DNA from 3 places in the Priestia sp. YIM B13551 genome. Region 1 is predicted to be linked to each of the others. Evidence: riboswitches for the same ligand, from Rfam matches in the RefSeq annotation. Region 1 holds a riboswitch; each other region holds the start of a gene.
The links. Region 1 has a riboswitch for S-adenosylmethionine ahead of ACFX4N_RS26830 (5-methyltetrahydropteroyltriglutamate--homocysteine S-methyltransferase). Riboswitches for the same ligand answer to the same signal wherever they lie in the genome.
Positions count from the first base shown of each region.

Region 1 (4,580 bases):
AGTTGTCGCTAAGACTTGCCGTAAATGCCGCGAATTAAAACAGGCCGAGAACTATCATTATAAAAGCGATGGATTCGGTCAACTTGGTCCATACTGCAAGGTTTGCGTTTCGGATCGCGATCGAGAGTATTACGTTACAAATAGAGAGCGAGTAAAACGAGTTAAAAATGCTTATTACCATAGAAAAAGGTCCAAGCAACTTTCTCTGAATTTATTCAGGAATAGCGAGTAGGGTAATGGCGGCCAACAAGGTCGCTTTTTGTTTATATACTGATAAATCGTTTGAAATCTCCTTGTTGATCAAGTCTAAAATTTCCTAGCGTTGTCATTAACGGTAGCACTATCGATAATGATTCTATAGAGTAGAAGAATAATGGCGTCTTTTTCATCGTTAAGCTATCATTTATGACTATGTTATTTAATACAGATATTGTTCAGTTATAATGAAGTAACATAAACAGATTCGTTGTAGTCATATTACTTCCATTTAGAATAAACGTAGATGGTATTACATAAGAATAAGGCATGAACTCTACTGAAATAGCAAGATTAACAGGAATTCCAGAAGAAATAATTTAAAAGCTACTTCAGCAGGAATCAATTTACTAATCCATGATAAAGCTTAAGCAGTGTAATTTTTTTTATAATCAGCGAGTTTATTCTTTATTTCTGGTTAAAAAAGCGATATAAATTGAACATACATAGAGATGCCTAAATCTAAAAAGTAGACAATTGACCGTATATATTCTATAAAAATGTAGTTAACTTAATAAGTTACCAAACTCAATTTATAATCTCCTTTTAGGGTTATTGACGTCTTTTCACAAATAAAAGCAAGCTTCTTCAAAGTAAGCTTGCTTTGCTTATCCTTATTCTCTTCTAAAATCATACTTGTCTTTCTCAACATCCAATGTATGACCATTTATAGTTACTGTACGATTATTTTCCCACGATACTGTATCTTTTTCTTCGTCATATCCCCAGTAAATATTTTTTGATTCCTTATTTTTATTATTACTGACTTCTCCTCTAAGAGTATAACTCGTAGTAGCACCACCATTGGCTCTGTAAAGCTCTACTTTATACGTATTATTTGGTGAATTAAGTGAATAGAACAAAAGAACGAAAGCGCTTTATTTATATTTTTATCATGTTAAAATACTTAAATTGTTTTAACCCGATTAACATATGTAATTTCTTTCTTGAGTAGAGCAAGCTACCTTTTTCTATTTGGAGGTAGCTCTTTTTATTGTAAAGAAAGTCCGGTTTAATTATTTACTTGACCTAATGGAAATCATAAACACAAAGCATAGAAAAGCAACGTTCTCTTATACAGCCTTCATAAAATTACCGGTTTTGATAGATGAAAATGTGGAATATCAAACGTAAGATTATTTTAAAATGAAGGGAAGACAGGTATGTTTGGATGGAGTGATATGCCGAAATTATTATTTTCTTTTTTAATTGTCATTCCACTTGTGTCTGTTATTCACCAACTGGGGCACTCACTTATGGCTATTATTTTAGGAGGAAGGATCGATTTTACCATTGGACAAGGGAAAACAATTTTTAAGTGGAAAAAAATTAAAATAAAATCTATTTATTTTTTGCACTCCTTTTGTATTTACGAAAAATTAAAGTATGATAACAGGTTTACTCATGCTTGTGTTTATGCTGGAGGTACCATAGCTAATTTAGCGTCTATCCTTCTTGTGTATGGTTTAATTATGTTGGGTGTTCTCCCAAAGAATCTCTTTTCTTACCAATTTGTTTATTTCTCTGTTTATTATATTGTTTTCTCGCTCTTACCCTTTGAATATTCAGAAACGAGTTTAAGTGATGGGCGAGCTATCTATGATGCATTGAGATATGGAAAGATAACGTGTAATCCGGATTAATAAAGGAAAAGAGGCTAATTAAAACTGTACGTCCACAACGTGTGTTAACGCGGCAACGGTACTGAAATAGATACTGATTAGTAATCAAGTCGTAATTCTTTAGATACTATGATGTAGCTACTGCAGTAAACTTACCTGTCCAACAAAAAATAAATAAGAACTCTTACTGCATTAAATAATGCGTAAGTTGTGAGATAAAAGATGTTTTGTTTCTGATTTTTCAATCTTTTTATTGACAAGTTAAGAAAACAAGTGTAACCTTTTTCCTAGTTAATTAAATTAAATATTCTTATCTCGAGAGGTGGAGGGACTGGCCCTAGGAAGCCTCGGCAACAGACTTTTAAGGTACTGTGCCAATTCCAGTAGCAATTTGCTTGAAGATAAGAAGAGAGCTCATAACGATTATTAACCTCTTCTTATTTTTAAGAAGAGGTTTTTTATTTTGAACAGAAAGAAGGAAACAAAACCATGACAAAGACATTAGTGAAAGCTCCATTTAAAGCTGATCACGTAGGCAGCTTTTTACGAACAACTCCCCTTAAAGAAGCAAGAGAAGCGTATGCGAACGGGGTAATCAATAAGACCAATTTAAAATCTGTAGAGGACAAAGAAATTGAAAAACTTGTTCAGAAACAAATTGAGGTAGGGCTTAAATCTATCACTGATGGTGAATTTAGACGTTCTTGGTGGCATTTGGACTTCTTATCAGGCTTAGAAGGCATAGAGGAGTTCGAAACACAATATATCAGTCAATTCAAAGGTGCAAAAACAAAAAATAAAGCGATTAAGGTAGTAGGTAAAGTAGACTTCAATCATCATTATATGCTGGAACACTTCACTTTCTTAAAAGAAGCTGTTGAACGGTATGGTGATGGAAGCCAAGTTGCTAAATTCTCAATTCCAAGCCCCAACATGTTATTTACTCGAATTCAAGAAGATACATATTACAACGGAAACAGAACGCAGTTTTATCATGATACTGTAGCTGCTTATCAAAAAGCCATTCAAGCTTTTTATGATGCAGGCTGCCGTTACCTACAATTAGATGATACTTCTTGGATTGATTTTGTTTCTGAAGAACGTATAGATGCAGTTGTTGAGAAGCTTGGTATGGATGTAAAGGACGTTATTGATACGCGAGTAAGTTGCTTAAATGATGCTATTTCTAAAAAGCCTGAAGATATGCTCATTACGATGCATATTTGTCGTGGAAACTTCAGGTCTACGTATATCACAAGTGGCGGCTACGATACTATATCTGATGCAATCTTTGCTAACTTACATGTAGATGGACTTTTCCTTGAATATGATGATAACCGTTCAGGAGATTTTGGACCGTTAAAAAGCTTTACACGTAACAACCAAACCGTTGTATTAGGATTAGTAACATCTAAGTTCCCTACATTAGAAGAAGCTGAGATTATTAAGCAAAGAATAAAAGAAGCAAGCGAATATATTCCTCTGGAAAACTTGTCATTGAGTCCTCAATGTGGATTTGCAAGTACAGAAGAAGGAAATGAATTAACAGAAGAGGAGCAATGGAATAAAATTAAACATGTAATTCAAATTGCCCAAGATGTCTGGGAAGCTAACTAAAGAGCGATATTTGATGTTTTATTTTACATAAGAAGTATCCTGGACATGTAGAAGAATGTAAATTGGCTACTAACTACACGCTTTTTGTAGTTGGCAGCCAATTTGCAGACTGTTATTTGCTTGTAATTTAGGTAGTATGAGCTCCCGTTGGTAGTTAGTCAGCGTTTAGTGCCGGCTTACTAACTTGTGAGAAGACTCTTTAGGCCAACTCGTCTAAAAAAAGCTTTAAGTTCGTTATTTTGTTATTTATTTAGTTGGCAAATTAAAATCTAATATAAAAAGCTATACAAAAGAAATCAAGTCCTTTTATACACTGAATACCATTAGAATATCAAAAAACAAAAAGAGTGGAAATTATTCCACCCCTTCCAATTTAAGCTATTTAATAATTAAGCTATATTATCTAACAGTTTCCTGAAATTTTCTCCTAAAACTTTTCTCTCAACTTCTGCATTAGGTGCATAACGCTTAATTGCCTCTATAGTAATGTAAGGATCTCCATATGGATAATCAGCTCCAAATATAGTTCTATCTGGAATCTCGTTCATCGCTAAGGTTAAAGCAAAGGTAGTATAAAAAGCTGAAGTATCAATATAAGCATTAGGAGTGTTTTTAACAAGTTCAATCGTTTGAAGCCAGTTTATACCCCCTAAATGTCCAAAAATTACTGGAATCTCAGGATATTGTTTTGCTAGCTCTATTAATTCTACAATGTCATCTAATTGCAGAGGAGCAAAAGTATGAATCCAGATTGACAAACCTTTAAATTCTTTTAATGCCTCAAAGATTGGTTTTAAGAAAGCAATTTGGCCACTTCCTAAAGTGAACTCACCTATCCCTTTTAAGTTATTGGCTACAATGTATTCCTTAATCCATTTTTTTGTCTCTTCGACTTCTAATCCTAAAGGGACAGAACCAAAACCAATGTACTTATCTGGATATTGGTTAACAACTTCTACCAGTTCCTTCATAGAATTCTTTCTAGCACTTATACTATTGACATTATTATTAAGAATTTGATTTAAGGCTTCCATTTCTTGTTTAAATGAATTTAATTTTATAGCTTTTTCCGGGTGGATTAATGTA
Region 1 is NZ_JBHZOX010000009.1:86,408-90,987, forward strand. It holds gene ACFX4N_RS26815 (hypothetical protein) at 1-232, shown strand, start outside; gene ACFX4N_RS26820 (DUF5412 family protein) at 870-1,118, opposite strand; gene ACFX4N_RS26825 (site-2 protease family protein) at 1,419-1,898, shown strand; SAM riboswitch class I at 2,185-2,285, shown strand; gene ACFX4N_RS26830 (5-methyltetrahydropteroyltriglutamate--homocysteine S-methyltransferase) at 2,367-3,494, shown strand; gene ACFX4N_RS26835 (amidohydrolase family protein) at 3,884-4,580, opposite strand, start outside.

Region 2 (4,580 bases), on a different contig from region 1:
TTACGCACGCCAACTACTAAAGTCGACTTGGCATTGCGGTATTTTTGCAAATCATTTTTTCCCGGTATATTACGCACTTGATTATGAGAAGTTGTTTGACGAATCTCAATTCCCATCTTCTCAAATTTTTCTTTTAATTGAACACCAAGCGGGTACTCCATTGCCCCTGGCTCAATATATACTAATTGAGGTACAAAAGGTTTTATCATCATGTACACTTCCTTTTTTCTAATACTAATAGCGTTTGAAAAATAAAACGACTCTATCCTTGGTAATTATTTTTCAAACAAAAAAGACTCTCCGTTTAAGAGAGCCTTGCGTCAGTCATATTGTTCATAATCAAATATCTTATTATACATTTTTTCAGCTTCTTCATATGTTGAATACACGGCATCATCTTCAGCTAACAAATGATAAGACTCATGTAAAAACAGCGCCTTTTCACCTTTGTTTTCAGGATGTTCAACAATTTCAGCTTGATTAATATTCGCAACGTTTGCCGTATGAGGATTTCGGTAAATAACAAATACTTGATCTCCCACTTGATATTCTTTTTTCTCCACGATCATCATCCTTTTCTTTTTTCTTTACTCGTATGATGTCCGCTTTTGCTCATTTTATCCGGTAAAAACCCTCATAGCATCATCAAGAATTCATACGCTTTTACGCTCAATAAACCGAAAAGGGAGCTCAATTTTCTGAGGAACCTTGCTTCCCACTAATGTAAAAAGCGTTTCGCCCATTTCCTTAAGAGGAAGTTCTATCGTTGTTATTTGTAAATAAGAAGAAAGCGGATGATTATCAAAACCAATGATAGCTAACTCACCAGGAACTGAAATACCCGCTTGTTCGCACTGAGCTTTTATTCCAATAGCTACTTGATCGTTTGTTACTAAAAGCGCCTGAGGCCGATTTTTCATCTGCACTAGTTTTTCCACCACTTTTTCACCATCTGTCACGTTCAAACAGCCTTGAAAAACCCATTCCGGATGATAAGGCTGATTTATTCTTTCTACATATTCTTTGTATGCTTGTTGCCGCTGCAGGCTATTTGTACCCGTCATTCTTCCAATACAGTAGCCAATATCCGTATATCCTTTTTCTTTTAAATACATAAGCGCCTGCTTAAAAGCTGCATAATGATCAACGTATACGGAGCGAATAGAACGATTCTGTACGTTTTCGCACACGGCTATCGGCCCGTGCTGCTGATAATATTCAATCGTGCTCCAGCTGCTTGCTCTAGAACAAATAATCACTCCATCAACTTGCTTTGTTTTCAGCATATGAAGCGCTTCTTCTTCTTTTTTCACATCATAGTTCGTCTGACAAATGACAAGCTGATACTGCTTTTCTAACGCTTTAGATGCCACTCCTTCTAAAAGCAGACTAAAATACGGATGATTAATAAAAGGTAAGACGACGGCAATCATATTTGTTTTCCCTTTTGATAAGTGAACGGCATTAATGTTTTGTTCATAATTAAGTTCGTGAATAACCTGCTCTACCAGCCGGCGTTTCTCTTCTTTTACATACGGATGATGATTTAGCACCCGGGATACAGTCGAAACAGATACACCCGCTTTTTTTGCGATATCTCGGATATTTGTCATGTTTTCACCTTTTTCTCTTGCGCTGAAACGCGTTTCATACTTTATTCTCATTATAAAGTGAAACAGCAAGAAGCTAAACCCGTTACCATCGTGTTTTTATTCATTTACGTAAGGAGGTCATTTCATGGGTATTTTATTATTTATTTTATTATGCGGAATTGAAATTGGAGGAGCGGCTTATGCACTTAAACAAAATGAGACGCTTTGGAAGGAGTTAGATGAAGAAAAGCCGACTGATTTTTTCAAACAGTAAAAAACCCTTAAAAAGAACATTCTTTTTAAGGGTTTCATATTACGCAGCTTCTTTAGATGACTTAGACTTTTTATTTAAACGAGGAAATCCAATTACAATCGCAATGATTCCGCAAACCGCTGTTAACATTGGATAGAATGTAAATGGAATAATCTCAATCGGTGAAACTTTAGCAAATCCTGCTGCGAGAAGCATTTGTGCGCCGTAAGGGATAAGCCCTTGAACGCTGCATGAAAACAAGTCCAGCAGACTGGCTGATTTACGATTATCAATTGAATACTTATCAGAGATTTCTTTTGCTAACGGACCTGCTGTAATAATTGAAATCGTGTTATTAGCCGTCGCTAAATTAGTTAAACTTACCAATCCGGCGATGCTGAATTCTCCGCCTTTTTTTGTTTGAATGCGTCGTGTTAATAAATTCAATAAGAACTGAATACCGCCATTATAGCGAATAAGCTCAACCATTCCGCCAATTAACAGAGATAAAATAATTAACTCTGACATTCCGCCAATACCTTCTGTCACAGTTTTAGCAAGAGAAGAAAGCGTGTAGCTTCCGTCAGCTAATCCAATCACGCCGGCTAGCACAATTCCTCCGGTTAAAATGCTTAATACGTTTGCACCAAATACTGCAGCAATGAGTACGCCGATATAAGGCAAGATTTTAAACCAGCTGAAATCTTTAATTTCTACTGATGACGTGTTTCCTAGCGTCATTACAAGCAATAGAATCACTGTAACAATCGCTGCAGGAAGTACGATAAAAAAGTTTACTTTCAATTTATCTGTCATATTTGTTTTTTGCGTACGAACTGCCGCAATCGTTGTATCAGAGACAACAGATAAATTATCACCAAACATTGCACCGCCAATCACACCGGCTATTGCCAATGTAACAGAAACATGCGCTTGCTCACTGATTCCTACAGCGATAGGTCCCAGCGCAGCAATTGTTCCCATTGATGTTCCCATCGAAATTGAAATGAATGCGCCAATAACAAAGATTCCTGCTACGACTAAGCTTTGCGGAAGCACAGAAAGCGCTAAGTTTACCGTTGAATCCACAGCTCCCATGCCTTTAGCGACTTCAGAAAAAGCACCTGCTAAAATAAAAATAAGCACCATAATAATGATATCAGGATGTCCTGCTCCTTTAGCAAAACGCTCCACTTTTACATTAAGTGAATCTTTGCGGTTCATAGCCAGCGCCACAATGGCTGCAATGATAATGGCTACTAATACAGGCAGCTTATAAAAGTCTCCCGTTATAATTCCTGATCCGACAAACAGGACTAAAAAGACGCCCAGCGGTAACAGCGCCCAGCCGTTTCCTTTTTGTTGTTCCATTCTTAACACCTCTTGTTTACGTAATAAAAAAAGACCTCTTCTTATTGATAAGAAGAGGTCTCTTATTTTGTATCATAAGATTACCCTTCTCATCTTCCAAACGAAACATCGTCTGCTGGATTTGGCACCGCACTGCGTACAGCCAGTTGCCGAGACATCATAGGGCCAGTCCCTCCGTCTCTCTTGATAAGAAGTTTATAGTTGTTTTAAAAATAGTCTTTCACTACTGTAATCTCTTTTTATTTAATTGTCAAATGCTATTTCAGAAAAATATATAGTGCGAAAATTCTCACATCAATTAGCTACGTCTCGTTTTAAAAACGCTGCCCAAGCTACGCCCATAAAGAAGACAAAATGCGCGACTAAGACGAAGATTGAAAATGGAATCGTCATGCCGTCAAACAGCGGTTTCATTCCGTCCATATACTGCACAAAGTTCGTGTTGGCAAATAATAAAAATTTCCCCCACCATAAGCCTAACTCTGATACTAGTCCTGTTACAGCTTTCGCGCCGATACTTACGACAATAGCTAGACTTGAAGCAAGCGCGCTGTTTCTAAATAAAGACGACAGCATGAATGCGAACGTCATCATCATAAACGTTTCCATATACGCACTGTCATACGTAAGCGTAATGTTTTTAAGCAGCTGCGCATCTCCTTCTAGACTGGTAAATCCAAAGAACAAGGCTCCCCATACAAACGAAAAAAGCAAATAGCTCAGTAAATAATACAAGCTAATTAAAATGAGGGTTAGGTACTTGGATGCTAAAATCGTTGAACGTCTAGCAGGGCGAATTAAAAGAAGCTTAATGGTACCTGCCTCAAACTCTTTTGCAACCATTGACCCTCCAACAGCAAGAGCAAAAAATTGAACAAGAATGAGCATACCTGAACTAAATGACAGGAAGTTCAAAATGTTGTCTTCCGTTCCCGCACTGTTTGCTACTTTCTTCATTAAAAGAGCCATACAAAGAGTTAAAATACCGATTGTAATAAACGTGACTTTTGTACTTCTTTTATGAAACCATTTCATATGTTCATTTTGAATTAACTTAAGCATGGTGCTCTCCTTCCGTAACGGACATAAACGAATCTTCAAGCGTCTCATACACAGGAGTGATTCGGTAGACTAAAATATCGCTGTCCACTAATTTTCTATTCACAGCTGGAATTTGTTCTTTTACAATCGCCACGTCGATACTATGTGATCTCATCGTTACTTCAAATTCTTGTGATAAAAGATCCGCTGCTTTTTGCGCATCAGACACTTCAAATTCTACGTACATTCCTTGATCTTGACGATTTGGAGATAGATCTTGAATGGCTTTTAACTCACCGTCTTGAATAATGCCAACGCGGTCA
Region 2 is NZ_JBHZOX010000001.1:662,232-666,811, forward strand. It holds gene splB (spore photoproduct lyase) at 1-209, opposite strand, end outside; gene ACFX4N_RS03425 (transcriptional regulator SplA domain-containing protein) at 321-569, opposite strand; gene ACFX4N_RS03430 (LacI family DNA-binding transcriptional regulator) at 654-1,613, opposite strand; gene ACFX4N_RS03435 (hypothetical protein) at 1,738-1,866, shown strand; gene ACFX4N_RS03440 (Na+/H+ antiporter NhaC family protein) at 1,906-3,216, opposite strand; SAM riboswitch class I at 3,303-3,409, opposite strand; gene ACFX4N_RS03445 (ABC transporter permease) at 3,511-4,278, opposite strand; gene ACFX4N_RS03450 (ABC transporter ATP-binding protein) at 4,271-4,580, opposite strand, start outside.
Region 2: linked by a shared signal. The riboswitch ahead of ACFX4N_RS03440 (Na+/H+ antiporter NhaC family protein) and the one ahead of ACFX4N_RS26830 (5-methyltetrahydropteroyltriglutamate--homocysteine S-methyltransferase) in region 1 are both predicted to bind S-adenosylmethionine.

Region 3 (4,580 bases), on a different contig from region 1:
ATAACCTTTTGACTCTTTAAATATGGATAGATTTATAGGCAACAGTGGATTTTGTTAATAATAGGCAAATGCAGGAAATCAATAGCTGTACATGATACGTATATATACAGTATGAATGACCAATAAGGATAATTAATAAGGAGGAAAAACAATGAGTAACTATTACTATGGCCAAGAACAAGGGCAAAATCAAAATCCACGCCAAAAATCAAGCCAAAAACGCAGCCAAAATGTACAAATGCCTGATAAAGGCTATTCTTCTCACTTCAAACCCCTAACAGGAAGAGTGGTGACCGTTTATCGTGGAGGACCTGAATCTAAAACAGGTTATTTGGTTGATGTGCAATCAGATTATTTAATTTTAGCGGTAGAAAGCAATAATAACAATAATGGTGAAAATAACAACCAAAACAACCAAAAAAACCAAAACAATCAAAACAATCAAAACAATCAACAAGAATATACCCTTGTATATTATAACTTAGCGCATGTAAAGAGTATTACTGAAGATACTATGTCAAATTCAGCGCAAACCTTTACAGGGTTTAACGAAGAACTAGAATTATACCGAGGAAAAACTTTTGCTGGAACTTTATCATTAATGAAAACTAAATATGTGCAGGTTAACCAAGGAGGACCTGAGAAAAAAGCGGGTCAGCTTCTCGATGTCTTAGGGTCATTTGAATCTGCTTATATAGTATTACTCACAGAGGACGATGGTATCATCTATATTAACACTGACCACGTTAAGAGTGTGAGTGAATATCAAAATAACAATGGAAATCAAACTAATCAATCTGCAAATGAACTCTTCGTGAGCCAAGAACCAGAATATATGAAATCCAAAAGTTTTAACGATCTGTTTGCACACCTTTCTCATAAATGGGTATCTATCAACAATGGAGGACCTGAAGCGGTAGAGGGCGTGTTAGTACAAAGTCTAAACGGCACATTTACACTTGTTCAGAATAATCAAGTATTACGCTTACAGCCAAGACACGTTAAAACCATTTGTGTAGGAGCAAAAGGAGCTTTTAAGCAAAACGACAACAATCAAAATAACGAGCAAACAGAAGAAAATGGAGAGACTGCAGCTGCAAAGTCTACAGAAGAACGTACAGGAAGCCGTACGGGAGGACGCACAGGAAGCCGCACGGGAGGCCGTACAGGACGTCGCACAGGAGGACGTACAGACGATCGCTCTCGAGGACGCCGTACGGGTTCACGCTCTTCAGCACCAAGCGAGAAAGTTATTAAAACGAAAAATTATCGTTGGAAAGCATGATGAAATGGAACATAAAAGGTGCTTATAAAGCACCTTTTCTATCATATAGGGAAAAGGAGGAAAATGAGAATGAGTATGAATCATTATATCAATAAAATTGTGGAATTAGATATTTCAGGTAAAACGACATTTGTTGGCAGACTTATTGATCTTGGATTAGATATTATGGTTTTGTATAATGGACATGATTATTTGTATATTCCTCTTTTACACATGCATTGTTTGCGGGAAGTATCGGAAGAAGACTATACGGTTTTACGTGAAATAGAAGAGAACTTAATAGAAGAAAGTCAGCGGATTTCTTATCGTAATATTTTACAGCAGGCAAAAGGGAAATTTATTGAAATTTATGTAACGGGAGGGAAATCATTGCATGGTTATATCACAAGCGTGCTGAATGATTATCTTGTGTTTTATTCTCCAGTGTATAAAAATGTCTTTGTTTCTCTGCATCATTTGAAATGGCTTACTCCTTACAGTAATGAGTTAACCCCTTATTCTTTAAGTGACAAAGAGCTTCCAGTAAGGCCTGCCTCTGCACCTTTTGTCAGAAACTTTGAAGAGCAGCTTAAAAAATATGAAAATCAACTGGTCGTATTAGATTTAGGGGATCAATCAGAAAAAATTGGCGTACTTAAAGAAGTTTCTAATAATATTGTTGAACTAATTACGGCAAATGGAGAAAGTATGTATTGGAAGTTAGCTCACGTAAAATCTGTGCACTTGCCTTAGAAAAAGAGACCTCGCTGTCGTCTCTTTTTTAATGTGCTTATCAGGACAAGTATATTGAATAAACAAATGAGATGATTTAAATTTTTTAGAAAATTATGTTGACAATAAAGAAAATCTTTATTAAAGTTATTAACAACAAACGTTAACCACCAACAATTATATAGAACTCTTATCAAGAGTGGCGGAGGGACTGGCCCTACGATGCCCGGCAACCATCAAATGAAACATTCATTTGAACGGTGCTAATTCCTGTGGAACATCAGTATTGTTCTAACAGATGAGAGAAATCGTGTATAAACGAACACTCTTCCATCTGTGAAGAGTGTTTTTTATTTTGAGTTAAGGAGAGAAATAGATGAAAATTGAAACTTTATTAGTTCGTTCAGGAGTAGGTCGTGACCCTTCAACAGGTTCTATTACAACACCCATTTATCAAGCATCAACATTTGCTCATCCTGCTTTAGGGCAAAGTACAGGATTTGACTATGCACGTACGGCAAATCCTACTCGTACAGCATTGGAAGAAGCAATTGCTGCTTTAGAAAAAGGAGAAGTAGGAGTAGCATTCGCTTCAGGAATGGCGGGTGTAATGGCAGTTTTAGCACTATTTAAAAACGGAGATCATTTAATTGTATCAGAGGATTTATACGGAGGAACGTACCGAGTACTAAATGAAATCTTTTCAGAGCAAGGAATTACTGTTTCGTACGTCAACACAGCCCATCTCGAGCAAGTAAAAGATGCGCTTCGTCCCAACACGAAAGCTTTATTTATTGAAACACCTACAAATCCAATGATGCACGTGACTGATTTGCCCGAAGCAATTGCGTTAGCTAAACAGCATGATTTGCTTACTATCGTTGACAATACATTCATGTCCCCTTACTATCAGCGTCCTTTAGAGCTTGGAGCAGATATTGTGATACATAGTGCGAGCAAATACATTGGGGGTCATAATGATGTAGTTGCTGGTCTTGTAGTCGCTCGATGTAGTAGCTTAGGAGAGAAAATTCGTTTTTATCAAAATGCAGCTGGGGCAGTCTTAGGTCCACAAGATAGCTGGTTGTTGTTGCGCGGTGTTAAGACGCTAGCGCTTCGTATGGAAAAGCATAACGAAAACGCACTGAAAATTGCAAATTGGCTTACTGCTCATGATCTCGTAGAAAAAGTGTATTACCCTGGTCTTGAAACACATCCAGGCTATGAAATCATGAAGAAACAAGCGACTGGATTTGGAGGCATGATTTCTTTTGCTGTCTCACACCCTGACATCGTGTCCACGCTTTTGGAAAATGTTAAAGTTATTACATTTGCAGAAAGCTTAGGAGGCGTGGAAAGTTTAATGACATTCCCAGCTCGTCAAACACACGCTGATATTCCCGAGGAAATTCGAAATCGTGTCGGAGTAACAAACTGTTTACTGCGATTATCAGTTGGAATTGAGCACGCAGATGATTTAATTAAAGATTTGAAGGAGGCATTTGATGCATACCAACAATAATAAACATAGATTCGGTACGAACTTAATTCATGCAAATACAGGAATTGACGGTCATTTTGGAGCGGTTAACGTACCTATTTATCAGGTATCTACATTTAACCAAGAAGATGAGACGAACAACGGCCGCTATGACTATTCTCGTTCAGGAAATCCAACTCGTGAGGCTTTAGAAAACACCATTGCTCATCTAGAAAATGGATACGCTGGTTTTGCTTTTTCATCAGGTATGGCTGCTATCTCATCGGTGTTATCTATTTTTGAATCAGGGGATGAAATTTTAGTTTCACACGATACGTACGGCGGGACATATCGTGTATTAACACGGTTATTTTCAAAGTTTGGTATCAAAACAACTTTTGTTGATACAACGAAGGTTGAGAAAGTAGAAGAAGCTATCACAAAAGATACGAGAGCTATTTATATCGAAAGCCCTTCAAATCCATTTTTACAGGTAACGGATATTAAAGCAGTAGCAAGTTTGGCGAAGGAGCGCAATCTCCTTACAATTGTGGATAACACGTTTTTAACACCTTATCTACAGCAGCCGATTGACCTTGGTGTAAATATTGTGATTCATAGTGCTACAAAATATATCAGCGGTCACAGTGACGTCATTGGCGGTCTAGTTGTGGTAAGCGATGAAAAGCTAGCAGAAGAAGTAAAGTTTGTACAAAATGCTTTTGGTGCTATCTTAGGACCACAGGATTGTTTTTTACTGCTTCGAGGAATTAAGACATTAAAAGTTCGTTTAGATCAGCAGTTAAAAACAGCGCTGCAGTTTGCAAAGTGGCTTGAAGAACAATCTCTAGTAAGCTGTGTATACTATCCAGGCTTAGAAAGTCATCCAGACCACAAGCTGATTTCAGAACAAGCAAATGGATACGGAGCTATGATTTCTTTCCAAGTACAGGATGAAAAAGTAGCACGACATATTTTACAAGGAGTGAAATTGGCTTCAATTGGCGTTAGTCTAGGTGCAGTTGAGTCCATTCTAACGCATCCTGCAACGATGTCTCATGCAAGTATCCCAAAAGAAGTACGTGAGGAAAAAGGAATTACTGA
Region 3 is NZ_JBHZOX010000001.1:1,512,948-1,517,527, reverse strand. It holds gene ACFX4N_RS07695 (CotH kinase family protein) at 1-20, shown strand, start outside; gene ACFX4N_RS07690 (spore coat protein) at 152-1,285, shown strand; gene ACFX4N_RS07685 (hypothetical protein) at 1,355-2,017, shown strand; SAM riboswitch class I at 2,184-2,301, shown strand; gene ACFX4N_RS07680 (trans-sulfuration enzyme family protein) at 2,373-3,518, shown strand; gene ACFX4N_RS07675 (trans-sulfuration enzyme family protein) at 3,502-4,580, shown strand, end outside.
Region 3: linked by a shared signal. The riboswitch ahead of ACFX4N_RS07680 (trans-sulfuration enzyme family protein) and the one ahead of ACFX4N_RS26830 (5-methyltetrahydropteroyltriglutamate--homocysteine S-methyltransferase) in region 1 are both predicted to bind S-adenosylmethionine.